Regions from separate parts of the Paenibacillus sp. MMS20-IR301 genome, predicted to be linked through region 1. Evidence: riboswitches for the same ligand, from Rfam matches in the RefSeq annotation. Region 1 holds a riboswitch; each other region holds the start of a gene.
What was found. A riboswitch is a leader RNA that binds a small molecule or an ion and turns the genes downstream of it on or off. The one in region 1 is predicted to bind cyclic di-AMP.

Region 1 (7,392 bases):
ATCACATCGATGTTCAGCTGCTGGAGGATACGGAAACTTTAACCGCAACTGAAACGATGACCTGGACACATCCGGGCAAGAAGCCGGTGCAGGAGCTTTATTTTCACCTCTACCCTAACGCATTCGCTTCCGGCAATACCACCTTCATGAAGGAGTCCGGAGGCACGCTTCGCGGAGATTCTATGCCTGCAGGCGGATTCGGCAGCCTTACCCTGACAGATCTGCGCACCTCTGAGGGAGTTTCACTTATGCAGCGCACTCAGTATGTTCAGCCTGACGACGGCAATGTACAGGATACAACCCTGCTCAAGGTCCATCTGCCCCAGCCGGTAAACAGCGGTGAGAGCGTTACGCTAAAGCTTAAGTTTGAGGTCAAGCTGCCCAAAATATTCGCCCGCATGGGCACTGCAGGTAACTTCGTTATGGCCGGGCAATGGTTCCCCAAGATTAGCGTCTACGAGCCTGCCGGCACCCGGGGGCTGAGGGAGGAAGGCTGGAATCTGCATCAGTATCACGGCACCTCCGAATTCTACAGTGACTTCGGCATCTACAACGTAACCATCTCCGTTCCGTCCCGTTACACGGTTGCTGCAACCGGGTTCCCGGTGAAGAATGCGAAGCTGGCCGGCGACCGCAAGATCTATCAGTTCTACGCTGATGATGTTCATGATTTCGCCTGGGCGGCATCACCGGATTTCATTGTCGCCGAGAAGGCCTTCTCGGCGCCGCAGGTGCCCGGGGTACGGATTAAGCTCTATTTGGACCCGCTGCATAAGGATCTCCAGGAGCGCTACTTCCAGGCTGCTGAGGCTGCCCTCACGGCTTTCAGCAAATGGTACGGGCCTTATCCCTACTCCACCTTGTCCATTGTAGTCCCGCCTGAGTCAGGCAACGGGGCCGGAGGCATGGAGTACCCGACGCTGATTACGGCCTTCGGCGCAGCAGAGGCATCGCCGGGCACTACACTTGAGCGCACAGTAATCCATGAAATCGGCCATCAGTTCTTCTATGGCATGGTTGCCAGCAATGAATTCGAGGAAGCCTGGCTGGATGAGAGCTTCACCTCCTATGCCGAAGACCGGCTGATGGAACAGGAATACGGCGTAGCTTCAAGCCTTCCGCTGCAGTCGAGCCTGGTCACCTCCGCTCAGCCGCTCAAGCTTGCAACCTGGAAGTACAGCGGGGATGAAGCCTATACACGGAATGTATATATCCGGGGCAAGCTGGTGCTGAAGGATATTGAACGGCTTACCGGAACCAAAAATATGGATGCCATTCTTGCGGCTTATGCCCGTAAATACCGCTTCAAGCATCCTACCACCGCCGACTTCCAAAAGGTTGTGGAGAAAGTGACCAAGCAGTCTTGGCAGACTTACTTTGACCAGTATGTATATGGCGGAGGCGCTCCTGACTTTGCAGTAGATGACATCTCGCTCTCTGTCAAGCGCAGCAGCGAAGGAGATGGCCTGCAGTATGATGCTGTTGTGGATGTAAGCAACCAGGGCAGCCATTATGCAGATGTTCCTGTGAAATTCACCTTCTCGGACGGATATACCGTACAGCAATACTGGAACGGTGCGGGCAAGAGCACTACCTTCGAGCTATCCTACAAAGCGCCGCTGGTCTCCGCGGAGGTTGATCCGGAGCATTCCATCCTGCTGGAAAGTAAGCATCTTAACAATTTCAGGATGGCAGAGCTTGAATACAGCAAGCTTTCCCGCTGGACTGTCAGTATCACTACACTGCTTGAAACCCTGCTCGGAACTCTGGTCTGGTGAGGTGAAAGATTGTGAAAAGTTCAATAACCCGCGGTTGGCACAGCATGAAAGAGCAATTTTATATACTGATTCTGCTATTCATTTACCGGCTATTCTGGGGCTACTTTATGTACAAATTCATCAAAAGCGCGGTCGTTCCGGTACTGCTGCGTTATCCGGATGCCAGCGCCGGCGGCAGCGGAATGGGCAGGCTGCTGTATTACATTGAGGGGCGCACAGCCCTGTACAGTGACCCTGCTGTGCTGCGGTGGCTGTGGCTGCTGCTGGGACTGTCCCTTCTGCGGCTGCTGCTGTCCCCCTTTATCCGGGCAGGGCTGCTGCATGAGCTTCATCAGGAACGCGCGGGGGCGCGCGGGCTGTTCTTTTTTCCCGGAATGAAGCGTTATGGGCTCCCGGTGCTGCTGTTCAGTCTCGTAGAATGGGCGCTCATCCTTCTCCCGCTCTATTGGCTGCTTCCCGCTATGTACCCGCTGCTTGTCAGCGGCATTCTTAATTATCCGCAGCTGCTTCTGCTGGCGCCTTACGTCCTGGGCTGGCTCATCTACCTCTTCCTCATCCGCAAGCTGCTGCTCTATATGCAGTTTGGCTATACCGCCGGCAGCGGCATGTTCGCTTCTCTGCTGATCTGCCTGAAGGTACTGCTGAAGTCTATTCTCATCTCGGCAGTCATGGGAGCAGGCAGTCTGTTAACTCTGATCCTCTGCAGTGCCTCTGCCATCCTTTGTCCGGGCCTGCCGGCCCTTCTGCTGCGCCAGGGAGCCTTCCTGCCCTCTACCTTATTCAAAATGTGGGGAATCGCCGCACAGTATCATCTCTGGTCCAGTAAATCATTTCCACAATAATCTGCTGTTAAAATGGCATACTACAAGAGTCATTGCCTCCCTCAAAGGGCGCAAGACTCTTTTTTTGTACGGGCCCAGCCGCTGCATTTGCAAAACTGTAAATCCTTTGGTACAATGATGCCTGTACTACTAGTAACAAATTTGTAATCTTTAAGATGGATCTGAACATTACCTGTAACTTAACCTGTAACTTATGAAATTAACCTTTGCTGACAAGTCACTGTTCTGGTGCACAAAACGCCTAATTCCTTGCACCGGGAAGTGGGGGAACCATATTTTGGGTGAATTGATCTCGCTTTAGAGGGGTCATAGGGGAACCTTCTACCGAATCCTTAAGCTAACCTCGCAGGCCTTGGAAGGAGTACATCTTTTGAGAAGTCAGAATTTTAAGAAGAAATGCACCGCAGCAGCGCTGGGTCTTGTGATGGTATTCACACTGGGAGCAGGCAGCGCTTTCGCAGACTCCAAAATGGATACTGTGATCTCTAAAACAATTGGTACGGCCTATAAAACCGGAGGCACAAGCACCAGCGGTTTCGATTGCTCCGGGTTTACCAAATACGTATTCAAAAATATCGGCCTTACTTTGCCCCGCACTTCTAAAGCGCAGTACAACGTAGGAACAGCCGTCGCAAAAAGTAACTTGCGTGCCGGCGATCTGGTTTTCTTTAATACGCTGGGTAACGGAGTTTCCCATGTCGGTATTTATGTCGGAGAAGGTAAATTTGCACAATCGTCCACTTCACATGGTGTAACCATCAGTTCGCTGAGTCAGGCATACTGGGCCAACCGCTACGTTGGCGCCAAACGGGTAATGAGCACTACCGCCTATCAGGCTGTCGCTTACGATTGAACTCTTGATTATTTCCCCGGATTTTGAATCCTCTAACACTAAATGTAACTTATACAGGCCCGGAACTTGATTATTGCCGTAATCATTTCCGGGTTTTTCCTTTTCCTTATTCTACCTTTTACACATTTCTGCAAACCATGAAACAGCTTTTTCACCGGATTTTTAATAAATTATTCGAAATAACTTACCTGTAGCTTACCTTGTACGTAAATATGAGTCTTTCTAAGCACCTATAACTCTAAAATGTGCAAAAAAAATGCATTAATATGTTATAAGTGATTGCCAAGCGCCCTAGTCTTTGTTACAATTATCGCAGTGAGATTTTAGTAACATTTTTGTAATTATTGAATCTGTTTTTACAAAGGTTTTGTCATGTATTGAATAAACAGCTAATCCTAATCAACAGTCGTGCCGAGTTTCCTAACAAGTTAGGGAAACGGGGGAACCAACTTTGGGTGAATTGACCTCCTATTCTAAGAGGGGTCATAGGGGACCTTCAACCGAACCCTTAAGCTAACCTCGTAGGCATTTGGAAGGGGTATTTACTTTTGAAGAAGAAGTTAGCAGCCGCAGTACTAAGCTTTTCCATCATCTTCACCATCGGAGCAGGAAGCGCTTTCGCGGATTCCAAAATGGATAAAGTGATCGACAAAGCCATCGGGACCAAATACGTATCCGGCGGCACAACAACAAGCGGTTTTGACTGTTCCGGATTTACCATGTATGTTTTTGATAAGATCGGTATTGACCTGCCACACCAATCCGGTTCCCAATACCAGATGGGTACGGCTGTATCCCGTGACGAGATGAGACCGGGAGACCTTGTTTTCTTCAACACAAGCGGTAAAGGCATTTCCCATGTCGGCGTTTATGTTGGCGAAGGCAAGTTCGCACATGCTTCTTCCTCACGTGGTGTAACTATCAGTTCGCTGAGTGACAGCTACTACGTCAACCGCTACGTTGGCGCCAAACGGATTATGAGTACGGATGCTTACAAGAGCGTGGCTGCAGATTCCGAAGACAATGACGATGTGCAATAAGCAGTTCTAAGATAAGCGCTTTTCCAGGATTTTTGCCGAAATCTTGGGGAAGGGCTTATTTTTTTGTCTATAAAAGTACTTACCCCGCTCTATATCCGTCAAACACCCATAATGCCGTTTCATAAAATATTTTTTCGCGTTTGTCAAGTTTCTGCATTTCCGGCCGTTATTTGCGTCCAATCTGCTGGTTTTGTATATAATTATTACAAGAAGTATTCTCTCCTGAAAGGAGGTCCCCGTTATGATTAGTACTCCTGTTACATTTTATGTGGTTCCTATGGAGCCGCAGCATGCAGCTGCGATCTGTGAGTGGAATTACAGGCCCCCGTATAATATATACGGCTGGATGTCCTGGGAGCAGATGCAGGCGCTCGGTGTTGAATTCGGAGACCCGCAGCTGCGCAGCGAGCAGTATGTATCGGTCGTGAACGGCCAAGGTATTCTCTGCGGCTTCGCCCAGCTGTTTCCTATGGAAGGCGTAGTCCGTCTCGGCGTGGGCATGCGGCCTGATCTGTGCGGTCACGGCATGGGGCATCTGTTCATGAAAGCCATCGTCCAGGCTGCTCTGGCCCGTTATCCTGAGCGGGAGATCGATCTGGAGGTATTAACCTGGAACCAGCGCGCCATCCGCGCCTACCAGAAATGCGGATTTACCATTACCGATACCTATGAACGCAGAACACCAACGGGCAATAAGCCGTTTTATTGCATGGTTTATGAGAAATAACCTTCTTATTGTATGTGTCTAAAAATTTCGCAGAATACCCGTTCATTTTTTTGTCACAAATGCTATGATAACGCTTCACCTTCCAGTATAATAAAGGAAGCAGCTTACAGGGAGGGACGGATGCAGATGCAGAAATGGATTATGAGCGGTTTGTTTTTTGCCGCCTGCGCCTTTGCGGTAGTCTTAATGTTCACATTGCCCGGTAAATCCGAAGTAGCCGAAGAGAACAAGCCGACCATGCCTGAGGTGGTGCTGGATGCAGCCAGTGCAGAGGCTACAGTCAAAGTGAGCTGTATTTCCTGCCATGGCGACCAGCTTCAGGGCGGGGTAGGGCCGAGCCTCCAGCAGGAAGGCGGGCAGCATGATGCGGGTCAGATTTTCAGCATTGTGACCAAAGGCCGCGGACAGATGCCTTCCTTCAAGGATAAGCTGGCCCCGGAGGAAATTGCGAATGTTGCGCTTTGGCTGTCTGAGAAGAAATAACTCCGGTACAAGGATACCAGACTGATTTAATAAGTAAAATGCCCGTGCAGAGGATATCAGGTATCCGTGCGCGGGCATTTTTATAGAACAGACATAGCTGCTTTTGGCATAGTTCTATAATCTTTAACGGTTCTTCTCGAAAGCATCATTAATTTCATAAGCCTGACGGATATCAAGCTTCTCCACATCTGCAGCCAGGCGCAGAATAACGGTCTTGTAATCAATCGTGATATGCGGGTGATGATCAAATGCCTCTGATATTGCGGCAACCTCGTCTACAAAAGCAATGCCCTTCATATATTCGCCAAACATATATTTGCGCACCATCGTATTCTGCTCCAGCCTCCAGCCGTCCAGCTTGCCGATCTGCTCCAGCAGTTCTTCCTCTGTATATTGCATTTTGTTCCCTCCCTACCTTAGTTGGCCCTCAAAATAAACATCCCTCAGCTTCTGAAGTCCAAGGGATGTGCCAGGCTAAAGATTTTTTTCGATTTAATGTATTCTCAAATCCCGGCGAATAGTACTTCTCACCTCAAGTTTAACATGGGCCGAGGGCTGCGGACAAACCCGGCTCCCGGGGACGCCTCCGTGCTACACCAGAACAACCGATGCCAGATCCTCATCACCGAGCAGAATATTGATCCGGTGTGTATCCTTATCGTACATGACAACTCCGCTTCCGACCTTGATTACAGGCTCATTGCCCAAGGCATAGAACAGATCCTCCGCAAGTGCTTCCCAAACCTCCTGCTTCGACTCCTCAGGCAGATTTGCCCACTCATCCGGCTCCATCTCAAAGAAAATATACCCGTCGGAAATCCGCCCGACCGCACCGGTCAAATCTGTTAATATTTCACTGTAATCTCTGCCATGCTTTACTCCCACGTCAATCACTCCGTTTTCTTCACTGATGAATAATAACTTACCTTATCTATTATAGCCGAAAAAATCACTTCACAAAAAAGGGAATGCTGTCGATAAATAAGAATATACGTAATTCGGTTACGTGCAGTGTGTCCCTCCGCGGTTCAAGGATGATTAACGCGGAATATCCGGATCACTTTCAATTCTCATGGACGAGGTGCATAAATGGAAATTTCAACAATACTAGGCTTAGTCTTTGGTCTAATCGCAGTAGTCTGGGGGATGGTACTCAAGCACGCTCCACTGACAAGCTTGAATAACCCGGCGGCCTATGTCATTATCTTTCTCGGTACGGCAGCGTCGATCTTCATGGCCTTTCCTATGTCTGAAGTCAAAAACTTCCCTAAACTAATAAAAATCCTTATTGTAAAGAAAAAAATGGTCGGCAAGGGCGAACTGATTACTATGTTTATGGAATGGGCCTCCATCACCCGCCGCGAAGGGCTGCTGGCTCTGGAATCCAATGTTGATCAGATCGAGGATGCCTTTCTCCGCAACGGCATGCGGATGATTATTGATGGTAACGACCAGGAATTTGTCCGCGATGTTCTTATGGAAGACATTCACGCTACGGAAGACAGACATAAGGCCGGAGCCCTGATCTTCTCGCAAGCCGGAATGTACGCCCCTACACTCGGGGTACTCGGGGCCGTTATCGGGCTGATTGCCGCCCTGGGGGATATGAGTAACATGGATGTCCTGGCCCACGCGATTGCCGGAGCATTCATTGCCACTCTGCTCGGTA
Region 2 (7,392 bases), 3.6 Mb from region 1:
TAAGGCTCCAATCGGAGTCTCATACGGTGCATTGATCATTCTTGCCGCAATATCCGCGAACAGGATCAGAAGGCTTCCAAGAACCGCCGAGCAAGGGATAATCCAGCGGTAATCGACGCCGACAAGATAACGTGTAATATGCGGAATCATTAATCCGACAAAAGCAATCGGCCCGGCCGTCGATACTGCAGCTCCGGCAAGTATGATCACTATGATGATCCCGGCAGCCTGCACGAGCCGTGTGCGCTGTCCAAGCCCCGCCGCAACATCCCGGCCCAGGCTCAGCAGTGTAATGGACCGCGAGAGCACCAAAGAAGCTGTCAAGGCCGCCCCGATCCAGGGGGAGATGATTGTAAGCTGCGTCCAGTTCGCCCCGCCAACCCCGCCCGCCATCCAGAATGCGATGTCCTGGGACAGGTTGAACAGAATCGCTATCCCCTGGCTGATTGCCAGCAGCATGGCACTGACTGCCGCGCCTGCAAGAGTAAGCCGCAGAGGCGTAAGGCCGCTATGGGAGAGCGAGCCGATGCCGAACACCAGCAGTGAGGCCACAGCCGCACCTGTGAAGCAGTAGAACAGGATATACACGAATGACAGTGATGGCGCAAAAGCAAAGGCCAGCGCAAGGCCCACGCCCGCACCGGCATTCAGTCCCAGCAGGCCCGAGTCGGCCAGCGGATTGCGGGTCATCCCCTGCATAATCGCCCCGGCAACGGCGAAGCAGGCTCCAACGAGCGCTCCGGCCAAGGCCCGGGGAATGCGCAGCTCACGGATTACCTGATGCTGGGACAGCTCCGGGTTGAACCGGAAGACCGCTGCCCATACGGTGGCCAGCTTGATATCCACAGCACCTACAGATACGGATAACATCAGCCCGATAATAATTGCTGCGATCCCAAGCACCAGAATAGTCATTGCGGCAACCGGCCGCGACTTTACCGGTTGGTCTCCGGGAGCAGCAGAAGAATGAAGTGTGGATCTTGTAGATGAAACCATAAGCCGACTCCTTAACAGGATTATTACGAGCACCTGACTGATTATCATTCTCATTATCGCAAATATATGAAAATTGTACAACTTATACAGTACTAAAAAAAACGTGCAGATCATCGTATCTGAAAGATACAAGGACCTGCACATTCTCAGGCGGTAAATTTTCTTACCGCAGCTCTGCTTACTTTACAAGACTGCTCAGGGCATCATCAATGGTTTTGGAGTTAGCTACCGGCCCGCTGTACAGCCAGCTGGATTCTCTTCCGAACTCATGAACATTCCCCGCCTTTACAGCCGGAATTCCTTTCCAGATTGCGCCATCCGTAATTTCAGCTGCATCCGCCCCGTCACTGTTCACCAGGATGATCTGATCTGCAGTCAGCTCGGACAACTTCTCAAGTGTGATTGGATTCCAGGTTGCTCTGGACTCTGCCGGGATGTCGGTAACCAGATTCGGCAGCTTCAAACCAAGATCACCATACAGTACCGCCCCGCTGCTGCGGGTTTCGTCTACGATAAAGAAGTTCTTGGAGACCAGCCACAGGATCGCTACAGATTGATCACCGATTGAAGCGGTGATTTTCGCCTTGGCATCAGCCGCTTTTTGATCATAATCTGCAAGGGCTTTCTCAGCTTCAGGAGTCTTCCCTAACAGCTCACCGATCCGGAGCAAGCTTGCACGCCAGTCTTTGCTGACCTCATCACCCAGAACATACGTAGGTGCAATTTTGTTCAGCTGGTCATACAGCCCGTTCTGAACGAGGCCTTCCGATTGTACGATGGTGAAGTCCGGAGCGAAGCTGGTTACAGCCTCCAGCGGAAGGTCATAGCTAATCGTTGGAATATCTTTGAGCTGGGTTGCCAGGTATTCCTGAATACCGTTGGCTACGGACCACTGGGCAACCGGAGTCACACCGAGAGCCACCAGATAATCCTCCATATAAGATGCAAGTACACGCTGCGGGTTCGCCGGGATCGTAACTTTATGCCCCATTGCGTCTGTCACCGTTTGTTCCGCAGCCGGTGCAGCTGTTTCTGCCGGTGCAGTTGTAGGTGCAGCCGTGGTTTCAGCTGCCGGTGCAGCCGTTGCAGCCGCTCCGCTGTTTGCAGCATTATTATTACCGCATGCGGACAGCAGTACCGTCATGGTCATGAGTCCGGCCACGGCCAGCTTCATACTCTTCGGTCTTTGCAGATTGAACGACAACATTTGATTACCCCTCCTGTATTTACATTCTTTGATCGGTCAAAGGTGCCTGATGCCTTTGCCTCATATTATTAGATGATATTGATTCTCATTCTCTATGTCAACAAAATTGTTTAGTTTTATATAAAACAACCCTGTCACATTAAAAAGACAGCTCCCCCGCCTGCAGGAACTGTCTGTTCACATCTCTTCAGAAATGTTTATTTGTGCAAATGATAAGGAACGGTTGCAATAACAATATCCTTCTGATTCATCAGATAAGAGCGGATGAACAAGCTGGTCTGATTATGCAGAACCGCCTGCCACCAGTGCTTCGTTACAAATTGCGGAATTAATACAGTGATATGATCAGTTGACGCTGTCTTCCATTCTACCGTATCGATAAACTTCACCAGCGGGCGGATAATGCTGCGGTACCGCGAACGGAGTACAATCAGCCGGACACCGGGATTCCATTCCTCCCACTTCTGTTCCATCTTATGAATCTCTTCCTCATCGAACCCTACATAGACAGCCACTACATTATCAGTCAAGGACTTTGCGTAGCTGATCGAATGCAGCACCGCGCGGGTTACGCCCGCAACGGGAACGACAACCGTACTTCCCTTGATGCAGGGCTTATCGGTAGCCGGGCAAATCCGCAGCTGATCGGCAATATTCATATAATGACGGTGAATCCGGTGGAACACAATAATGACGAGCGGCAGGAAGATGAAAGCCATCCACACGCTTGAGAATTTGGTAATAATGAAGATCAGGGTAATCGTCAAGGTGGTGAGCATGCCTACCGTATTAACCGCGAACTTGCTCTTCCAGCCTTGCGGCTTGGTTCTGAACCACTGCACCATCATGCCCAGCTGGGACAGTGTGAACGGGATGAATACCCCGACTGCATATAACGGGATCAGCCCTTCTGTATTCCCATGGAATGCTGCTACCAGTACAGCCGACAACACTCCGAGGAAAATAATACCGTTCGAGAAGCCCAGCCGGTCACCGCGGACCATGAAGGCATGCGGCAGATATTTATCCTTGGCGAACATGAAGGCCAGCAGCGGGAATGCCGAGTAAGCTGTATTAGCTGCCAGGAACAGGATCACTGCTGTAATCCCTTGAATGAAAAAGTACAAACCGCCGCGGCCGAAGGTCGATTCGGTAATCTGTGAGACCACCGTCGCCTTCTCATCCGGCATAATACCGTACCAGTAAGCCAGCAGCGTAATTCCAGTGAACATAATCCCGAGGATCAGACCCATCAGCATAAGGGTTTTGGCGGCATTTTTTTCCGCAGGAGCCTTGAAGTTAGGAATAGCATTGGAGACCGCCTCAACCCCGGTAAGTGCCGAACAGCCAGAGCTGAATGCCTTGAGCAGCAGGAACATACTGACATTCGATACCGCTGACCCGATCTCAGGCACATGCGCATGCGCACCGCCGGTCATATACTTGATGAACCCTGCGATAATCAGCACGAAGATGGAGACAACGAACAGGTACACCGGAATAGCTATGAAGGAAGCAGACTCGGTAACGCCCCGCAGATTGACAATTGTCAAGAGCAGGATTACAGAAACCGCAATTAATACACTATGATTATGCAGACTTGGAAAAGCTGAAGTGATCGCATCCGTACCCGCTGAAGCACTTACGGCCACAGTCAGAATGTAATCCACCAGCAGCGAGCCGCCGGCCAGAAGTCCGGTATGCACGCCCAGATTGCTTTTGGCAACGATATATGCGCCTCCGCCCTGCGGATAGGCAAAGATAGTCTGCCGGTAGGACATAATCAGGATAGCCAGCAGGCCCAGTACGGCTAAGGCAATTGGCAATGAGTACCATATAGCTGTAAATCCGGCAGCCACGAGTACAATTAAGATTTGTTCTGTTCCGTAGGCTACAGACGAGAGCGCATCAGAAGACAGGACAGCCAGTGCTTTCACCTTGGATAACTTTTCATGATCGAGTTCGTTCGACTTCATCGGACGTCCGATCAATAGTCGTTTTACCTTGCTTACCATCGTAGTAACAGTTCCTTTCTTGGTTGAGTTGAATCGGATATTCCGTGCGCTGTTTTCAAAGTGGATTTCATAAATGCAGGCACAAAAATAAGCATACGGAAATGATCCGCATGCTTAAGGGGTGCATGGTCATTATCCCACTGTTAGCTTACGAGGTTAGCTGGCGGATTCGGGCTGTGGTAGCCCTACGGTTCCGGGTATGTGACCCCGGTCCGATTCACCCCTTTGTCATGAAGACCAAGTGTGGTTCCCCCGTTTTTCCTTCCGAAAAATTCAGCGCATATTCAACTTCTCACAAGGACTAATATTAGTCTACAACAGGCTTTCCGTAAAGCGTTGAAACAAATGAAAAAAGAATGAAAAGCATCCAAAACAACCAAATCTAACATCCGGTATGTCTGGATCTTTCATTCTCTCTTATTATCCCATTATGGCGTGATTTTGCAGCATTTCTGCCTAACTATTTGTCCAAAATTAAAGGAAAAATCAATCTTATTATTGTGCCGGCAGCCTTCTTACTCTGCTGTATCCTCTTTACGTCCTGTCCAGAGCAAAATTGCGATTAAAGCAAACGCAATCAGGGCAAGCAAAGGAATCGTAATAAATCCGAAATAATTCAGATAATCCTTATTGCAGGGAACACCAATCGTACATGGAAGGACCTTGCTGAGTGCCGGTATTTTCTGTTCCGCATAGTGATAGATTGAGATACTCCCGCCAATCAGGCTAAGCGGAAGCACGTACGGAATGATGCGCTTATCTCCACGGTAGGTGGCGATCCCGAGCAGGAAGAGCTGCGGGTACATAAAGATGCGCTGGAACCAGCACAGCTTGCAGGGCTCATATTTCAGAACTTCACTAAGGTACAGACTCCCTGCCACAGCAATGACAGAGACAAACCAGGCCAGGTAGAGGCAGTTGCGCCGGCAAAAGGCAGAAAAGGCACTCACTGTGCAGTCCCTGCTTCAGCAGCCAGCTGGATCTGAGCGTCGATAGCTTCGATATTGAACGGTTCAGCTACCTTAACTCCATTGATGAAGATCGAAGGCGTTGTCGTGACCCCTGAGCTTCTGCCGAGTTCGATATCTCTTTCCAGTTCAGCGGAATAGGTCTGGTCTTCAATATCCTTACGCATCAAATCGTAGTCTACCGGCAGCTCCAGCTGCTTCGCCAGACTTACCAGATAATCCGTTGTAGCCCACTCTTCATTCTCATCGCCTTGGTTAGCGTACACTGCATCGAAGAATTTCCAGAAGGCTTCCTGGTCCTGATGATAGACAGACAATGCTGCGAGTGAGGCTGTTCTTGAATCATCACCGACAAAGGCCAGGTTGACGAAATAGAAGGCGGCTTTGTCCTGATTCACATATTCTTGCACAAGCTGCGGTTTAATTACCCCGGTAAACTGGGCACAAGCCGGGCATTTGTAATCTCCGAATTCCACAATTTTGACTGGGGCGTCTTCTTTGCCGAGCCGCGCCATCTCACTGTAATTGAAATTAACCGGATCTGCATTTGAAGCGGTAGTGGAGCTGTCCTTCGAGGCCAGGAGGAATAAGCCGGCGAAAATAATTACGACCAGTGCTACTGTACTCACGATCAGAATTCTCGTTTTCTGCTTCTGCTGCTCCTGCTCTGCCCTGCGTTTCTCCTGTTTGCTCATTTGGGGAACTGCGGCATTGTTCTTTTTAGGTTTGCTCAAAGAGAGTTCCTTTCCGTCCTTCAGGACTATCGTGATAAAAGATAAGTTACTTTCAATTATATAATTAAAATTCTCTCCTTGGCAAACCCTGAATTATACAGCTGCATTATCTGCCGGAAATCCGCTTTTCTTCTCCTGAGTGAATATCAGTTCCGCCGGTTGCTCCAGTGACTGCAGCATAATTCTGAACAGAAACCGGCTGCCGCCCCCTTCTGCCGGCTCGGCCCAGATTGCCCCCTGCATCAGATCAACCAGTTTTTTACAGATGGCCAGCCCCAGCCCCGTCCCCGGATATTTACGGGTATGCGTTGCATCCATTTGTGAAAATGACTGGAAAAGCAGCTGCAGCTTATCCGGCTGAATACCGATGCCCGTATCTTGTACAGTGAATTGCAGGCCTTGAGTAGCGCCGCGTATTCCATAGGATTCTACAGTAACAGTAACCGTCCCGGAAGGCGTGAACTTCACCGCATTGCCGATCAGGTTAATCAAAATCTGGCGGATGCGCGCACTGTCACCTACAAAGCCGGCGGGAAGATCTTCTTCGATCTCCAGCGCAAGCGCCAGCTGCTTGTCCCTCGTAACCACCGCATACATATCGATACATTCCTGCAGCAGTACCTTTAGATCAAAAGGCGCTTTATGCAGAACAAGGCTGTCTGCCTCCAGCCGGGAGATATCCAGGACATCGCTCATGACATGCAGGAGTGCATGGCTGCTGCTGCTCTGCAGCTTCAGCAGCTCCAGATGCTCCGGCCTGCTGATCTCCTCAGCCAGCAGCTGATTGATACCGATGATGCCGTTAAGCGGGGTACGGATCTCATGGCTCATGGTTGCGAGGAACTCGCTTTTCATCCTTGCAGCACTTTCCGCAGCATCCCGGGCCGTGATCAGCTCCTGCTGGTTGGCCATCTGGGCAGTCACATCCTCAGCTACGATATACACCAGATGCTCCTTGCCGTGAAGCAGCGGGAACACTGTCGCACTGCAGATCATCTGCTCTCCGCCTTTGGTCCGGACCTTCAGCTCAAGCTTCGAGGATTGCCCCCGCGAGGCTTGCAGGACCGCCTCATGAATCGCTGCAGCATCCCGGTCACTATACAGAATATGTTTATAATTCCCCAAATCCTCTCTGCTGTATCCGGTAGTATTGCGGAGGGCGGGATTGATACTGACTACCCTATGCCGGACCGGATCAATGCACAGCACCATATCAGGATTATGCTCAAACAATGCGATGTAACGCTGCTCATTGAACTCGGCTGAATGCAGCACACGCTGCCGGTCCCTGTACAGGAGCCCCAGCGTTGCCGCCACAATGAACAGGAAGGCTCCCCCCAGCAACAGACCAAGCTGGGAATCATCCATCAGCAGCGACTGTCCCGTATAACTGACCGAAACATCCGGTGTAAACGCGGCACCGGCCATAGCGGCATAATGGATACCGGCGAACGCCCCGGTTAATAGCAGCA
Region 3 (7,392 bases), 2.5 Mb from region 1:
AGTTGCTCAAATACGGCCTGAAAAATATCTGCGAGGAATCCCTGCCGGAGTCTATCGTATGTACCGCTTTTGAACATCAGGATGATATAGTCCTTGTGCTGAACACCGATGATCTGCTCGATCATGAAGAGTTAAGCGGCTATATCCGGATTATCCAGGATAATATCGCAAGCTATCTGAAGTTCACCGTCTCCGCCGGAATCGGCAGCCTGGATCATAACATCCAGCATCTGCGGCGTTCCTTCCTGGAGGCTTCACAGGCGCTTAACACCCGGAACTATACCGGCACCGGCAAAATCGTCGAGTTCAGCGGGGAGTTCGATGATGAATCCTCCCAGTCCTCCTATCCTCTGCATGAGGAGCAGGAGGTGCTGAAGGCTGTCCGCAGCGGCTCCAGCGAGGAAATCACCGAGATGCTGTCGCTGTTTAATGTGGCACTGCAGCCCGAAACCGTGTCGCGGGACCAGGTGATCAAATCGAGCTTCGCGCTGTTCTTCGCCCTGTACAAGCTGTGTATTGAGAACAACGTCAACGTGAATAAGGTGTTCGGGCAAAATCTGACCGAGCTGATTCATGTCCTGTCCCGCTCCAGTCTGGATAATATTTTCCAGTCGCTGCTGGAGACTGCCCTCAGAGTCAGCGAGCATTTGTCCTCCAAGAAGAACAGCAACAAGCTGCTTGAATCGGCCAAGCTGTACATCGAGCAGAACTATATGAAGGACATCAACCGCGAGATTGTCGCGCGGGAAATCTACATTACCCCGGGTTACCTTAGCCTGCTGTTCAAGCAGCAGCTCAAAATCAGCTTCACCGACTATCTGCACAAGGTCCGCATCGAGCGTGCCTGCCTGCTGTTCAAGGACCCGGGCATGCGGATTGAGGATATCGCGCTGCAGTCCGGGTACAATGACACGAAATACTTCTACCAGGTGTTCAAAAAGTATAAAGGTATCACCCCCAACCAGTTCCGCAGCAATGCGGAGTGAGGCGGTGTGAGGCGGGTAATACGGAGTGTGTGCCGCCTGCGGAAGATGTACCAATCATTGCGGGATCTCTGTCAAAAAAGTAAACAGGCTAGGCTCCTATTTGACCAAGATCCCTGAACGGGAAATCCAGCAGGCAATCCTCTACTTCCCGGATGCCGATCGCTCGAATGCATGCTGGTCTTGTAAAAACTCAAGCAGCAGCCTATTGAAGTGCTCGGGCTGGCACAGGTGGCTCGGGTACATCGCATCCTCAAGTATGGCTAACCGTGCAAACGAATATCGGGCCGCCGCCTTCTTCACTTGCTCCAGCACCCACTCATTCCGGTTGCCTGATACACAAAGAACAGGAATCTTCAGCCGCAGCGCGAACCCGCAGCTATCCGTGTGCCGCAGGGCCAGGCGCTGCTTAATAAGCTCCGTCGTCCGTTCATGCAATAGCTCACCCCTCAGGATACGGTAAGCTTCATACCATTTGTTGTACGTGATCCGCAAAGAACGGATGAACATTTCCGCCGGAAGATAGTGGGCCGCCCATGCGCAGATTTCCAGAAACTCCTTTACCTTACCGGCTGCCGCCGTATAATTACTATGAAAATAACTGTCTACCAAAACCATGTTCATAACCCGCTCCGGGTACTGATAAGCAAACTTGTGCGCCAGAACAGCTCCACTCGAACAAGCTACGATTACAGCCTTAGTAATAGATAACCCGTCCAGCAACCCTTTTAAATCCTCACATTGCGTGTCCACTATTCTGCTAATTTCCACATCCATTTTACCGGACTGCCCGTTCCCTCTCAGATCAAACAGAATCACTTTAGCCCGTTTGCTGAAATAATCTGCCTGCGGCTCAAACATACGATGCGAGGTCGAATGATCATGAAGAAAAACAATCGGCAGACCGCTGCCCGACACCTCATAGTATAGTGTGGTCCCATTAACTTCAATATGCGGCATTGCATATGACTCCTCTCTTGTACGCTTACGAGGTTAGCTGCCGGATTCGGGCTCAAGTGAGCATAGCCCTGCTCGAATTATTCGAGATTCACCCCAGATACCTGGTTCCCCCGCTCCCAATGTGGGATTCAGCGAATTATCATTATTTTGCAGGCATTTACTGATCCTTCTCGATAGAGGATTTCATATCATCCCGGACGCTGCCCCTCCATAAAGGGACCCCGGAACGGTAAGCAGCACGCCCGTTTAGATGACCTGCCACCGGAGAAGTAATGAAGACAAATAGAATCGCGAGCAGCAGCTTGATACTGATGGTACCGTCAGCGAACAGAAAGTACAGAAACGCACCTCCCAGCACACAGAGCACCCCGAATGTTGCACTTTTGGTGGCCGCATGCGAGCGCAGATACACATCGGGCAACCGGATCAAGCCAAATGCGCTGAGCCCGCAGAATATCGCGCCGAGCAGGACCAGAATTTTACCTATCAGTTCAAGTGTCATTTCTGTCTCCTCCTTCCTCTTCCATCACAATGCCGCGTTCAATATATCTGGCCAGCGCTGTTGTCCCAATAAAGGTAAGAATACCGATTACCAGAATGATTTCCAGAAAGTCCTGTGTATCCAGCAGCATGCAGATCACTGCAATCATTGCCAGAACATCAATTCCTATCGTATCCAGGGCGGCAACGCGGTCTGAACGGGTCGGCCCTGCCAGAAGACGGAATACGCAGGCCAGCAGCGCCAGCCCCAGAATTACCAGAGCAGCAGTCAATATGGGCTGGTTCATCCGCGGCTCACCTCCAGTATGGTCTGCTCAAAACTTTTTCGGATCTGGCTTGCCATCTCCTCTGCATCTTTAATATCAATAGCGTGGATATACAGGGTTGTTCCGTCTCTTGAGACATCCAGCGTTAATGTTCCCGGAGTCAAGCAGATCAGGCAGGACAGCAAGGTAACTTCCCACGCCGAGGTCAAGGCAGTCTCATAAGCAAAAATACCAGGGCGTATGTTGAGTTTCGGCCGGATAATATGACCAATCACTACAAAATTGGATACTGTCAGCTCACGGGCAAAGATCAGCAGAAGTTTCAGCACTGCCCATAAACGTCTAAGATAGAATGGCTGTTTCCGTGATTTCTGCATGACAAGTAAAAGCACAATTCCAAGCAGATACCCCACAATGAAGCTTCCACCGGAAATATTATTGTTCATGAACATCCACAAGAAAGCAATCAAAAGGTTAAGCACGATCTGCAGCATCATAGCCCTCTACTCCTTCATCACAGATTCAATATACAGTGCCGGCGAGGACAGAACTTCTCCAGCCTGTGATACATAGGTATATATCGCCTCAGATCCTATCCCCATTAGGATTACAAGCACCAAAAGGCATGCGGCAACGGCCGAAGAATGCTTCAACCTGACTTGTGGCAGTTCTTTCTCCGGTTCATTGCCCCAGAATGCCAGCCTGAATATCTTGATTAAGGAATACAGCACGAGGAAGCTTGATCCCAGACCAATGAGCGATAACGCCAGCATGCCGGCATCCAGAGCCCCGCGGATAATCAGAAGTTTACCAGCAAAGCCGCTAAGCGGCGGAATGCCCACCAAGGCAAGGGTCAGGATAAAGAACATCCAGCCGATGAGCGGATATTTTTTGATCATGCCGCCCATTCCAGCTAGGCGCTCTGTCCCTGCAGCGGTGATAATCATCCCGCCAAGCATGAACATCAGGGCTTTTGCCAGCATATCGTGCAGCAGATAGAACACCGCGCCGTTTAGTGAACCGGGGGTCCCGGCAGCAAGTCCGAAGATTACAAAACCTACACTAACAATAACGTTGTAATTCAAAATACGCGGAATATCGTTGTAAGCCACTGCCCCCAGGCCGCCAAGGATCATGGTGGCTACCGCCATCCAGGTAATCCATGGTTGTGTGAAATCTGTATCATTTACAAATAACAGTGTAAATGTACGAATGATTGCATACAGCCCTACTTTGGTCAGCAGTGCACCGAACAACGCTCTGACCGCAAATGGGGGGGCGCTGTAGGAGCCCGGCAGCCAGAAAAACAGGAACAGTCCGGCCTTCAGAGAGAATACGATTAAGAATAACATCGCAATTACGTTCAGCACGCCCCCCTGACCGGCTTCAGCAATACGCTGGGACAGATGAGCCATATTGAGCGTCCCCACTGCTGCATAGAGATACGCTACTGCTGCTACAAACAGTGTTGAGGATACAATATTAATCAGCAGATATTTGGATGTTTCCCGCAGCTGGAGCCTTGTTCCTCCAAGTGAAATGAGCGCATAGGAAGAAATCAGCATCACTTCAAAGAAAACAAACAAATTAAATATATCCCCGGTAAGGAAGGAGCCATACACCCCTACGAGCAAAAAGTGGAAGAATGTATAGTAATAATACCGCTCCCGCTTCTCTCCTATACTGCTGAATGAATAGAGCAGTATTGCAAAGCTGACAAGCGAAGCCATCATGACCAGCAGTACAGCAAACATATCTCCTACAAAAACGATGCCGTAGGGCGGCATCCAGCCCCCCATCTGTAAGGTTTGTATCCCCTCAGTATGGACGCGTGAAACCAGCAATAATGCAGTGAGTATATTCAGTAACCCGCTGACAGCACTGATTCCGCGCTGCAGCCGGATCTTCTCCTTACAAAAAATCAGAATAACCGCAGTACTCAGGGGAATCAGAATCGGCAGCACTAATAAATTGCTCATTCCTTCTCCTCCTTGATACTATCCATTTCATCCGTCCCCAGCACCTGATAGGATCGGTATGCAAGTACGAAAAAGAAGGCCGTGACCCCAAAGCTGATGACAATGGAGGTCAGGATCAGCGCCTGCGGCAGCGGATCAACATAAGTATCCGCCCCTGTACCCAGGACCGGCGCTGCACCCTTTTTGAGTCCGGCCATAGTCAGAAGCAGCAGATGGACACCGTGTGTCATCAGGGATGTACCCAATACAATGCGCAGCAGGCTCTTCGACAGAATGAGGTAAATGCCTATAGTAAAAAGGATTCCGACTGCTACCGCCATTAAGAGTTCCAAGACTTATCCCCTCCGATCGATAAGATGATGTTCATGGTGACACCAATTACGGCCAGGTACACGCCCAGATCAAACAGGACGGCAGTCGCCAGCTCCGTATCCCCGAGCACAGGCAGATCAAAGTGGCCGAAAGCATGGCTCAGAAAAGGGGCCCCGAACAAAAACGAGCCCGACGCTGTAAGGATGGCTATTAACAATCCTACTGCAGTGAGTAAACGGAAATTGACCGGAAAGGCCTTGCGGACCTGGTCCATGCCGAAGGCAACCGCCATCAGTACAAGCGCGGCAGATGTCATTAAGGCCCCGATAAAACCGCCGCCCGGATGGTTATGTCCGGCGAAGAACAAATAGAAGGAAAATACGATAATAATTAGAACGATCCCCTTCGACATCGTCTGCAGAATCACATCATTACTGCGGAGTGAACTGCTCTTGCGGGCTTTTCCCGGCTGTGGCAGATCAGGCTCCATCCTCAAATGAATTAAACCATAAATCGCCAGTGAGGCAATCCCCAGCACCATAATTTCGAACAGGGTATCAAATCCGCGGAAATCCACCAGAATGACGTTGACTACATTCTTCCCTCCAGCCAAATTGTAGCTTTCTTTCAAAAAGAACTCGGAGATTGGTTCAAAGGGACTGCTGCCCATCGCTGCCAGCGCAACCAGCGTTATAGTGATGCCGCCGCCAAGCGCGATGACCAGATTTGGCAGCTTAAAGCGCAGCGGCTCCTTCTGCCCTTTCAGCTTCGGCAGATAGCGGAAGCAGAGCAGGAACAGGATAACGGACACCGTCTCAATAATCATTTGGGTAAGCGCAAGATCAGGCGCCCGGAAGAGAACAAAGAGCAGGGTCACCATGTACCCTGCACCACCGGTGAACAGGATCGCATTAACACGCGATTTAGCAAAAGGCACGGCAAATGCAGCCAGGAGCATCACTGCTACAACAGCTATCTCATAAAAGGATAAAGGCGCATACTGATTCATCCCGAAGCTTATTCCTCTTTGCCCCAGCAGAACGGTCAGCAGAGCGATAATGAAAAAGCTGAAGATATAAAGTAGATAATGGCGGTTAGAGCCTGTCATGTACGTATCTGTCAGCCGCCGGGAACCACGTTCCAGCCATTGCAGCGAGCCGTTATAAATACGGTTAAGCGTATTTCTTCCGCTGGCCTCACGGTCCAGCACCTTCATCCGGCTATAGCCTTTGAACAGCAGCATACCTGCAGCCGCAACGCCAAGCGTCATGAAGATCTCCGGTGTCCAGCCATGCCAGAAATGAATAGATACCCCGAAGGATTCGTCTGCCGCAAGCAGACCGGTGTGGATCGAGGCCATCGCCGGTTCAATCAGTGTGCCCGAAACCAGCCCCGGGAAGAAGGCGAACAGGACAGCAAGTGAGATTAGAATCACCGGCGGCAGTAAAAGCCCCAGCGGCGCTTCATGCGGAATCTTATCCAGCTTGTTCTGCTGGAGCCTGCCCCCGAAGGTTTTGAAGACGAGAATCATACTGTATACAAAGGTAAACACACTGGCGATCCAGGCGATTACAGGAAAGAGCTGCAGCCACGACCCTGAGCTTAGGAGGTCAAACTCCCGGATATTCAGAACGGAAGTAAAGAACATTTCTTTACTGAGGAATCCGCTGAACGGCGGCAGCCCTGCCATGGAGAAGGCTCCGATCAGGGCCACTGAAAAGGTAATTGGCATGAGCGACATGAGACCGCCCAGCTTACGGAGCTCACGGGTACCTGTCTCGTGGTCAATGATACCCACGACCATAAACAAGCTGCCTTTAAAGACAGCATGATTAATGAGATGAAAAAGCGCTGCTGCCGTAGCCATCGAATAGAACACCGCTTCTTGTTCACCTGTAACAAAGGCCGCTGCCGAGCCGAGCCCGAGCAGGCTCATAATCAGCCCAAGCTGGCTTATGGTAGAGTAGGCGAGCAAAGCCTTGAGATCGGTTTGCCGGATGGCTTTAAATGCCCCATAGAGCAGGGTGAACAATCCGGTAACGGATACAATCCAGAACCATGCAGCTTGCCCTGCAAACAAGGGAGTCAGTCTGGCCACCAGGTAGAGTCCCGCTTTAACCATCGTGGCCGAATGAAGATAGGCGCTGACAGGTGTCGGAGCTTCCATCGCATCCGGCAGCCAGATGTGGAATGGGAATTGGGCCGATTTCGTGAACGCGCCCAGCAGAATAAGCAGCATGGCCGGGATAAGCATCGGCTGGTCTGCCAGCGCCCCTGCCTGTGCAACAATTTCACGGATACTGTAGGTACCGCTCATTACATACAGCAGATTAAAGCCGGCAAACATGGCCAGACCGCCAAAAACCGTAATCAGCATAGATTTCAGCGCCC
Region 4 (7,392 bases), 3.4 Mb from region 1:
TGACCCGCGGCAAGGCAATCTGCCTTGATGCCGGACATTTCCACCCGACTGAAGTGATCTCGAACAAGCTCAGCTCGATCCTGATGTTCAGCGAGCAACTACTGCTGCATGTCAGCAGACCAGTCCGCTGGGACAGCGACCACGTAGTAACGATGGATGATGAGCTGCTGGAAATTGCCCGTGAGCTGGTCCGCGGAGATCTGCTGCCGCGCACGAATATCGGCCTTGACTTCTTCGATGGCAGCATCAATCATCTGGCGGCTTGGGTTATCGGTACACGCAACACCATCAAAGCGCTGCTGCGCGCCATGCTGGAGCCGGTAGAAGAGCTGCGCGCCATTGAGCTGGCCGGAGATTATACTTCCCGCCTGGCCCTGGTCGAAGAATTCAAATCCTATCCGTTCGGCGCAGTCTGGGATTACTACTGTGCATCGCAGGGAACTCCGGTCCGCGAGCAGTGGCTGGCTGAAGTGAAGAGCTACGAGCAGGAAGTACTGGCGGGCAGATAAGTTTGGAGCTTAGAACAACAAGTATCCACGCACCTAGCGGTGCATATAGAAGGAGAGACAACCTAATGAGTACTTCTGTTATTGAAACCAAAGGTTATATCGCAAGCGTTGAAGCCCCTTTTATCCAGGAAATGTCCGAAATCACCCACCACATGTGGTCCCTCGGCTGGGATGAGCTGAATGGCGGTAATGTCAGTTATCTGCTGGATGAAGAAGAAGTAGCCAAATATATCAACATCAGCGAGCCGCTGCGTACGATCAGCCTTACGTTTCCTGTAACTGAGCTGGCGGGCAAATTCTTCATCGTTACCGGCTCCGGCAAGTATTTCCGTAATGTCATCAAAGACCCGGAAGCGAATCTGGGCGTGCTGCGTGTCAGCGATAGCGGCGAAAGTGTAGAAGTGCTGTGGGGACTGCGTAACAATGCGGTGCCAACGAGCGAGCTTGCCTCCCACTTCATGAGCCATATCGAGCGTCTGAAGGTAGATCCGAACCACCGCATTGTACTGCATACCCATGCAACGAATGTAATTGCCATGACCTTCACCCATGATCTGGATGAGCTGAAGTTCACTAAGACCCTCTGGGAAATGTGCACAGAATGTCTGGTTGTCTTCCCGGACGGCGTCAGCGTTATTCCTTGGATGGTTCCGGGCAGCAGTGACATCGGGCGTGCTACCGCTGACAAGATGAAGGATTACCGTGTGGTTATCTGGCCGCAGCACGGGATCTTCGTGACCGGAGCCACTATGGACGCTACCTTCGGTCTGGTAGAGACGATCGAGAAGGCTGCAATTGTCTACAACCTGATCGGCGGACGCGAAATCAAACAGAAAATCACCGATCAGCAGCTGGCCGATCTGGCCGCAGCCTTCCGTGTAACTCCGAAAGCCGGCGTTCTGGACTTGTAATTTCATCATTCTATTGTAAAGCCGGACTTAGCAGCTATGCTGCGGTGTCCGGCTTGTTAGTATTTTCTAAATGCATATTTGCATTTACCGTTCATAACAGTCATACTATGCTTACTTAAAGTAATCTAGTAGGAATCGGAGGCTGAATATGAAGACAGATAAATTATTTGAACCTTTCCAGGGTGGAGGCCTGTCCCTGAATAACCGTGTGGTTATGGCACCTATGACAAGAGCGCAGTCTCCCGGAGGTGTAGCCAGTCCGGAAGTGGCGGCATATTACCGCCGCAGGGCAGAAGGCGGAGTCGGCCTGATTGTTACCGAAGGGACAGCGATTAACCATCCGGCAGCGGTCAGCCACCCAAATATTCCGAATATTCACGGCGAAGCTGCCCTAGAAGCATGGGCGCAGGTGGTGAAGGAAGTCCATGCAGCGGGAGGGAAGATCATTCCGCAGCTGTGGCATGTCGGTATGGCCCGCAGCATTGGCGATCTGCCTAATAGCACAGCGCTTCCCATCGGGCCTTCCGGTCTTAATCTGGCCGGCGAGCAGGTTACAGAGCCGATGACCCGGGAGCAGATTCAAGGGATTGTCGGCGCCTTTGCCCAAGCGGCGAAGGCAGCCAAGGCAATCGGCTTCGACGGTATAGAGCTCCATGGAGCACACGGGTATCTGATTGACCAGTTCTTCTGGGAGAAGACCAACCGGCGCACCGATGAGTACGGCGGTGATCTCGAAGCACGGACAACCTTCGCTGTTGAGGTCATTGATGCCTGCCGCCGTGAAGTCGGTCCGGACTTCCCGATAGTGCTCCGCTTCTCACAGTGGAAGGGCGGCCATTATGATGCGCGGCTGGTGGATAACCCGGAAGACCTGGAACGCTTCCTGACGCCGCTCAGCAATGCCGGTGTGGATATCTTCCACTGCTCGACGCGGCGCTTCTGGCAGCCGGAATTCGAAGGCTCTGAGCTTAATCTGGCCGGCTGGACGAAGAAGATTACCGGCAAGCCGGTAATTACTGTCGGCTCAGTTGGGCTTGACAGTGCTTTTCCAAGCCCGGTAACGGAGAAGAACCAGGAAGATAATATTGAACGCCTTCTGGAGAGACTGGAACGGGAAGAGTTCGATCTTGTAGCGGTTGGACGGGCCCTGATCAGCGATCCGGCGTGGCCTGCCAAGGTGCGTGACGGCAGAATCAGTGAGATTGTTCATTTCACCTCTGATGCGGCGAATACATTGTACTAATAGCTGATATGTGAATCAGAACACCCTATGCAACAGGCATGCATGAGGTAAACCCCGTGTTTATCTGTTCATGTCTGCCTGCCTGGGTTTTTTTGGTATAATTTAGGAAGTTTCAGCAGTACATACATAAGGAGAATCATACAATGAAAGTCGAACAGAAAGATAGGGAGCTGATCCAGGCCGCCCGCGAAACCATCGACCGTAACTTCGATCTGGTAAACGAGCGCCATACGGTAGGGGCAGCGGTACGCTGCAAGAACGGTAACATCTATACCGGAGTCAATCTCTACTCGATCCATGGGTCATGTGCGGAGTTTATTGCCATAGGGGCTGCTATTACGGCAGGGGAAAGGGAATTTGAGACGATTGTAGCTGCGAGAACGAGCAGTGAAGGTGGCGTGCTTCTGCCTCCTTGCGGCAATTGCCGGGAGATGCTGGTGCGGTATGCCCCGGATATTGAGGTATTGATGGAGAGTGATAATGGTGCGGAGAAATTCAGTATTCAGGAGCTGATCCCCCGACACTGAACATGTGTCAGGCGGCTTGCAGTGATTATAGATCTGAATGCTGGTGTTGACTATATAGCTTGAACTGGAAAGCCATATGTTGATTTAGGATACAAGAATGCCCAAGGAGCTTCTTGCTGAACGGCCGGAATTCATTCTGTTGTATTCAGGGTGGAGCTGGTTATAGAGGGTCAATCCCCTCTGTCTGGTTCAAATACACTCCCAAGCTGATCCATACGGACGCCACAGCCTTTATTCGCTCAAAAAAGGTCATTGGGGAGGGCTTACGGACACGACGGCCCTTATCCGCGGCTTTTCATGGGCAAACTCCACTTTTCCGGTGAAATAACGGCGCTCATGTCCTTAAGGTCCGGCACTCCGGTACCTTTCCGCAGGCTTAACGTCTCTCATGTCCGTAACGCTATGTTAGTCCCTTGAATAACCGTTGCGTGGCTGGCTGCTTTTCTTAATGGAGGGCACATTCAACCCATTTACCTGCTATGGTGAACATTCTGTAACTCAGGAGGTCACAGTGCCCCTACATATCCCCCCGCCACCAACTCTCTTTTTTCTAAATTTTTTTAGTTCAATCTATATAGAGTACAGATAATTTCTGCTGCCGTGAGGAGGTATCTATTTATGCTTGAAAGTGTTATCTTTCCGGTACTGGTACCAAATCCAGGTGTAGTTATTGCCATGCACGCGTTAAAAAGTACAGAAACGCAGGCGGTACCCTTACTGGTGCTGAATGAGGAAGGGGAGTTATGGAGGCTTGAGCTGCATTCTGGGCTTGCGGTCAAGCTGCTGCAAGTGGATATTCCAGAATTTAATCCGCTGCACCCGCAGCAAATCGTTCTCTCTAAGGACGAACGGTATGCGGCTATTTCCAACCGGCTAGGCCAGCATGCCGCAGTCTATGATCTGCAGAGCCTGCAAGAGGTGATGAAGCTGTCCCGGGATGACTACCATTATACTACATGTACTTTCCCTCTGGCATTTGCTGAACTGGATCACCGGACCGTCCTCATAAAGGGTACTGAATGGAACAGACTCGATCTGGTCGACATGGATACCGGTGCGTTGCTGACTGACCGTGAGTCACCGGTATACGAAAGCGAAGACAAGCAGGCGACGGAACATTACCTGGATTATTTCTTCGGCAAACTGCATGTTTCACCAGACGGAGAATGGATTATTAGCACGGGCTGGATCTGGCAGCCTGTCGGGAGCATCCGTGCCTGGCATCTTCCATCCTGGAAGTCTAACTGCTGGGAGGCTGAAGACGGGCCGACTGTACATAACATATGGGAGTATACGGAGGACTGGGACTACCCCGTAACCTGGATAGATGATTATACCTTCGCGGTGTGGGGCAAAATTGAGACAGAAATGTATGATGAAGAGGATGGCGAGTTGGAGATTTATGGTGACGGTAAATCCGCTCCGGTACTGGCTTTATTTGATGTGAAAACTGGTGAGCGGAAGGAATTCTTCTTAAAAATGCCGGCAATCCGATTGACTTCAGATATAGAAGGCCTCTTTTACCCTCATGCCCAAATGGCACAGGTGCACGGTAAGCTCGTATTATGGGGGGCGATTCATGGCCTGTCCATCTTAAATCCCGATAGCGGTCATATAGAGTACTCTGAACAGACCTCACGCCCTGATCTATACCACGAATCTGCCGGCTTGTTCCTCCTGACGGATGTTTCCGGTTCTATTACCGGCCTGAAATTAAATCAATAGTTTTGACTTCAGCAAACTTTGCAGGTTATACTTGAACTACGCTTAATTTCCAGTATTTCCAGCTGGAAAGCGGGGGAACCAGTCAATTGGGGCGAATCATTGAGCTATGCAATGTAGGGTACCATCTTACCCGAGTCCGTCAGCTAACCTCGTCAGTAGTGGATGGGTCTGCTTTTTTATGTTTCTTATAACATGAGACCCTTGTGCTAAGGGTCTCTTTTTGTGTTTTTAAGAGAGATCCTGCTGGCTGCCAGTTTGGCTTTTTGACATCAAGGCTCCCAATGTCTCGCCATTATGAGAACAAAGGAGAGATTCATGTGCAAAAGGTACGTTACATAACCGACATTAACAAAATGGAAATGCTGCCCGAGGCGGAAAGATCCAGACTGAAAGAAATTACGGACAAGTTCGTATTCCGGGCAAACGACTATTACCTGTCCCTTATTAATTGGGAGGACCCGGATGATCCCATCCGCAAGCTCGTTGTTCCCGGAGAGGGCGAGCTGCTGGAGTATGGGGAATGGGACGCATCCGATGAGGAAGCCAACTATGTGGTTCACGGCTGCCAGCATAAATACCGGACCACTGCGCTCCTGATTGTCTCCGAGGTCTGCGGAGCCTACTGCCGCTACTGCTTCCGCAAACGGCTGTTCCGCAATGATGTCAAGGAAGCCTCCTCGGATGTTACCGCCGGAATCAAGTACATCGCTGCCCATCCGGAGATCAACAATGTCCTGCTCACAGGCGGCGACAGCCTGATTCTCTCGACCACCAAGCTGCGGTTCATCATTGAGAGCCTGCGGGCCATCCCGCATGTCAAGATCATCCGTCTCGGCTCTAAGCTGCCCGTGTTCAACCCGATGCGGATTTCCCAGGACCCCGAGCTGCTGGAGCTGATCCGCACCCATTCTACCGTCGAGAAGCGGATCTATATCATGGCGCATATCAATCATCCCCGCGAGATTACGCCTGAAGCCAAACGGGCCGTAAGAGATCTGCATGATGCCGGGGCCATTATCGTCAATCAGACGCCGGTGCTTAAGGGAATTAATGATGACCCGGCCGTTCTGGGTGAGCTGCTCGACCGCCTCTCCTGGGCTGGAATAACGCCATATTATTTCTTTATTAACCGCCCGATTGCCGGTAACCGTGAGTTCGTCCTGCCGCTTGAACAGGTATACCGGATCGTCGAAGAAGCCAAAGCGAGAACTTCAGGCCTTGGCAAAAGAGTCCGTCTCTCCATGAGCCATTCCTCCGGCAAAATCGAGATTCTGGCTATCGAGCAAGGCAAAGCCTATCTCAAATATCACCAGTCCCGGGATCAGGAGTACGGCAAATTCATGATCCTTGATTGCCCTGAGGATGCGGAATGGTTCGATGATCTTCCGGGTAACGAGCAGTACTGGAGCAGACCCGAAAAGAAGCCGGCGGCAACTTCAGCCTGTGAGCTGTTACAAGCGACTGTCAGCGCTAATTGAGGTTTAGTACGGAGATAACAGCAGCCCTGGTGATCAACATATCACCGGGGCTGTTCTGCCTGTGAATATCCGCCAAGTCTCACTAGTATAATGGATTATCTTGGGAGCTCTATGATATAATTTTACATTAGCAAAGCCTAACATATAGCAGCAATTCAGCAGAGGATGTGATACTGCAATGGCGAAAGGGAAGAAAAGCCCACCGGACCTGAATTCCGGCCAGGGCGGCAAGGATTACTCCAAATATTTCGATTTCAGCGACGCCAAGATTATAAGTGAGCAGGAAGGCAAAACTACCTACCGTATCAAAGGAAGAAACGTGCAGATCAACAGCCAGCCTGATTATAGGGAAGGCAAGCGCCGCGGCAAGGAAGAGATCGAGGTGCTGTACCATTTTGAGATTCTGCCGGAGATGGAGCATTTTGGCTGCGGTAAATTTTATCATATTACTACTTACGGCTGCCAGATGAATGAACATGATACCGAAACGATGAAGGGCATGCTTGAGCAAATGGGTTACCAGGCCACGCCTGACCGGAATAATGCAGATATTATACTGTTAAATACATGTGCCATCCGTGAGAATGCGGAGGATAAGGTGTTCGGGGAGCTGGGCCATCTCAAAAGCCTGAAGCTGGAGAAGCCGGGGCTCTTGCTCGGAATCTGCGGCTGCATGTCCCAGGAGGAAGGGGTAGTCAACCGGATCATGACCCGTTACGGGTTCGTGGATATGATCTTCGGCACGCATAACATCCACCGTCTGCCGGAGCTGATCAAGGAAGCGGTCTTCAGCAGGGAGCTGGTCATCGAGGTCTGGTCCAAGGAAGGCGACATCATTGAGAATCTGCCAAAGAAAAGAGAAGGGTTGCGCGCCTGGGTGAATATCATGTACGGCTGCGACAAGTTCTGTACCTATTGCATTGTACCGTTTACGCGGGGGAAGGAGCGCAGCCGCCGGCCGGAGGATGTCATTGCCGAGGTGCGGGAGCTGGCCCGCCA

Region 2: another riboswitch for cyclic di-AMP. It lies ahead of LOS79_RS07330 (APC family permease); the one in region 1 lies ahead of LOS79_RS24595 (C40 family peptidase).
Region 3: another riboswitch for cyclic di-AMP. It lies ahead of LOS79_RS02460 (alpha/beta fold hydrolase); the one in region 1 lies ahead of LOS79_RS24595 (C40 family peptidase).
Region 4: another riboswitch for cyclic di-AMP. It lies ahead of LOS79_RS06500 (KamA family radical SAM protein); the one in region 1 lies ahead of LOS79_RS24595 (C40 family peptidase).

What each region holds. Positions count from the first base shown of each region.
Region 1 is NZ_CP135275.1:5,763,451-5,770,842, forward strand. It holds gene LOS79_RS24585 (M1 family aminopeptidase) at 1-1,778, shown strand, start outside; gene LOS79_RS24590 (hypothetical protein) at 1,823-2,620, shown strand; cyclic di-AMP (ydaO/yuaA leader) riboswitch at 2,849-2,987, shown strand; gene LOS79_RS24595 (C40 family peptidase) at 3,045-3,473, shown strand; cyclic di-AMP (ydaO/yuaA leader) riboswitch at 3,873-4,016, shown strand; gene LOS79_RS24600 (C40 family peptidase) at 4,022-4,513, shown strand; gene LOS79_RS24605 (GNAT family N-acetyltransferase) at 4,755-5,240, shown strand; gene LOS79_RS24610 (c-type cytochrome) at 5,367-5,723, shown strand; gene LOS79_RS24615 (4a-hydroxytetrahydrobiopterin dehydratase) at 5,847-6,122, opposite strand; gene LOS79_RS24620 (hypothetical protein) at 6,315-6,608, opposite strand; gene motA (flagellar motor stator protein MotA) at 6,813-7,392, shown strand, end outside.
Region 2 is NZ_CP135275.1:1,651,475-1,658,866, reverse strand. It holds gene LOS79_RS07340 (FecCD family ABC transporter permease) at 1-996, opposite strand, end outside; gene LOS79_RS07335 (iron-hydroxamate ABC transporter substrate-binding protein) at 1,175-2,203, opposite strand; gene LOS79_RS07330 (APC family permease) at 2,401-4,218, opposite strand; cyclic di-AMP (ydaO/yuaA leader) riboswitch at 4,348-4,507, opposite strand; gene LOS79_RS07325 (disulfide oxidoreductase) at 4,734-5,168, opposite strand; gene LOS79_RS07320 (DsbA family protein) at 5,165-5,881, opposite strand; gene LOS79_RS07315 (ATP-binding protein) at 6,014-7,392, opposite strand, start outside.
Region 3 is NZ_CP135275.1:604,911-612,302, reverse strand. It holds gene LOS79_RS02465 (response regulator) at 1-986, shown strand, start outside; gene LOS79_RS02460 (alpha/beta fold hydrolase) at 1,128-1,943, opposite strand; cyclic di-AMP (ydaO/yuaA leader) riboswitch at 1,951-2,087, opposite strand; gene mnhG (monovalent cation/H(+) antiporter subunit G) at 2,101-2,445, opposite strand; gene LOS79_RS02450 (Na(+)/H(+) antiporter subunit F1) at 2,435-2,731, opposite strand; gene LOS79_RS02445 (Na+/H+ antiporter subunit E) at 2,728-3,207, opposite strand; gene LOS79_RS02440 (Na+/H+ antiporter subunit D) at 3,214-4,689, opposite strand; gene LOS79_RS02435 (Na(+)/H(+) antiporter subunit C) at 4,686-5,021, opposite strand; gene LOS79_RS02430 (Na+/H+ antiporter subunit A) at 5,009-7,392, opposite strand, start outside.
Region 4 is NZ_CP135275.1:1,470,037-1,477,428, forward strand. It holds gene rhaA (L-rhamnose isomerase) at 1-509, shown strand, start outside; gene rhaD (rhamnulose-1-phosphate aldolase) at 575-1,420, shown strand; gene LOS79_RS06485 (NADH:flavin oxidoreductase) at 1,569-2,663, shown strand; gene LOS79_RS06490 (cytidine/deoxycytidylate deaminase family protein) at 2,807-3,190, shown strand; gene LOS79_RS06495 (hypothetical protein) at 3,809-4,915, shown strand; cyclic di-AMP (ydaO/yuaA leader) riboswitch at 4,945-5,086, shown strand; gene LOS79_RS06500 (KamA family radical SAM protein) at 5,233-6,393, shown strand; gene miaB (tRNA (N6-isopentenyl adenosine(37)-C2)-methylthiotransferase MiaB) at 6,572-7,392, shown strand, end outside.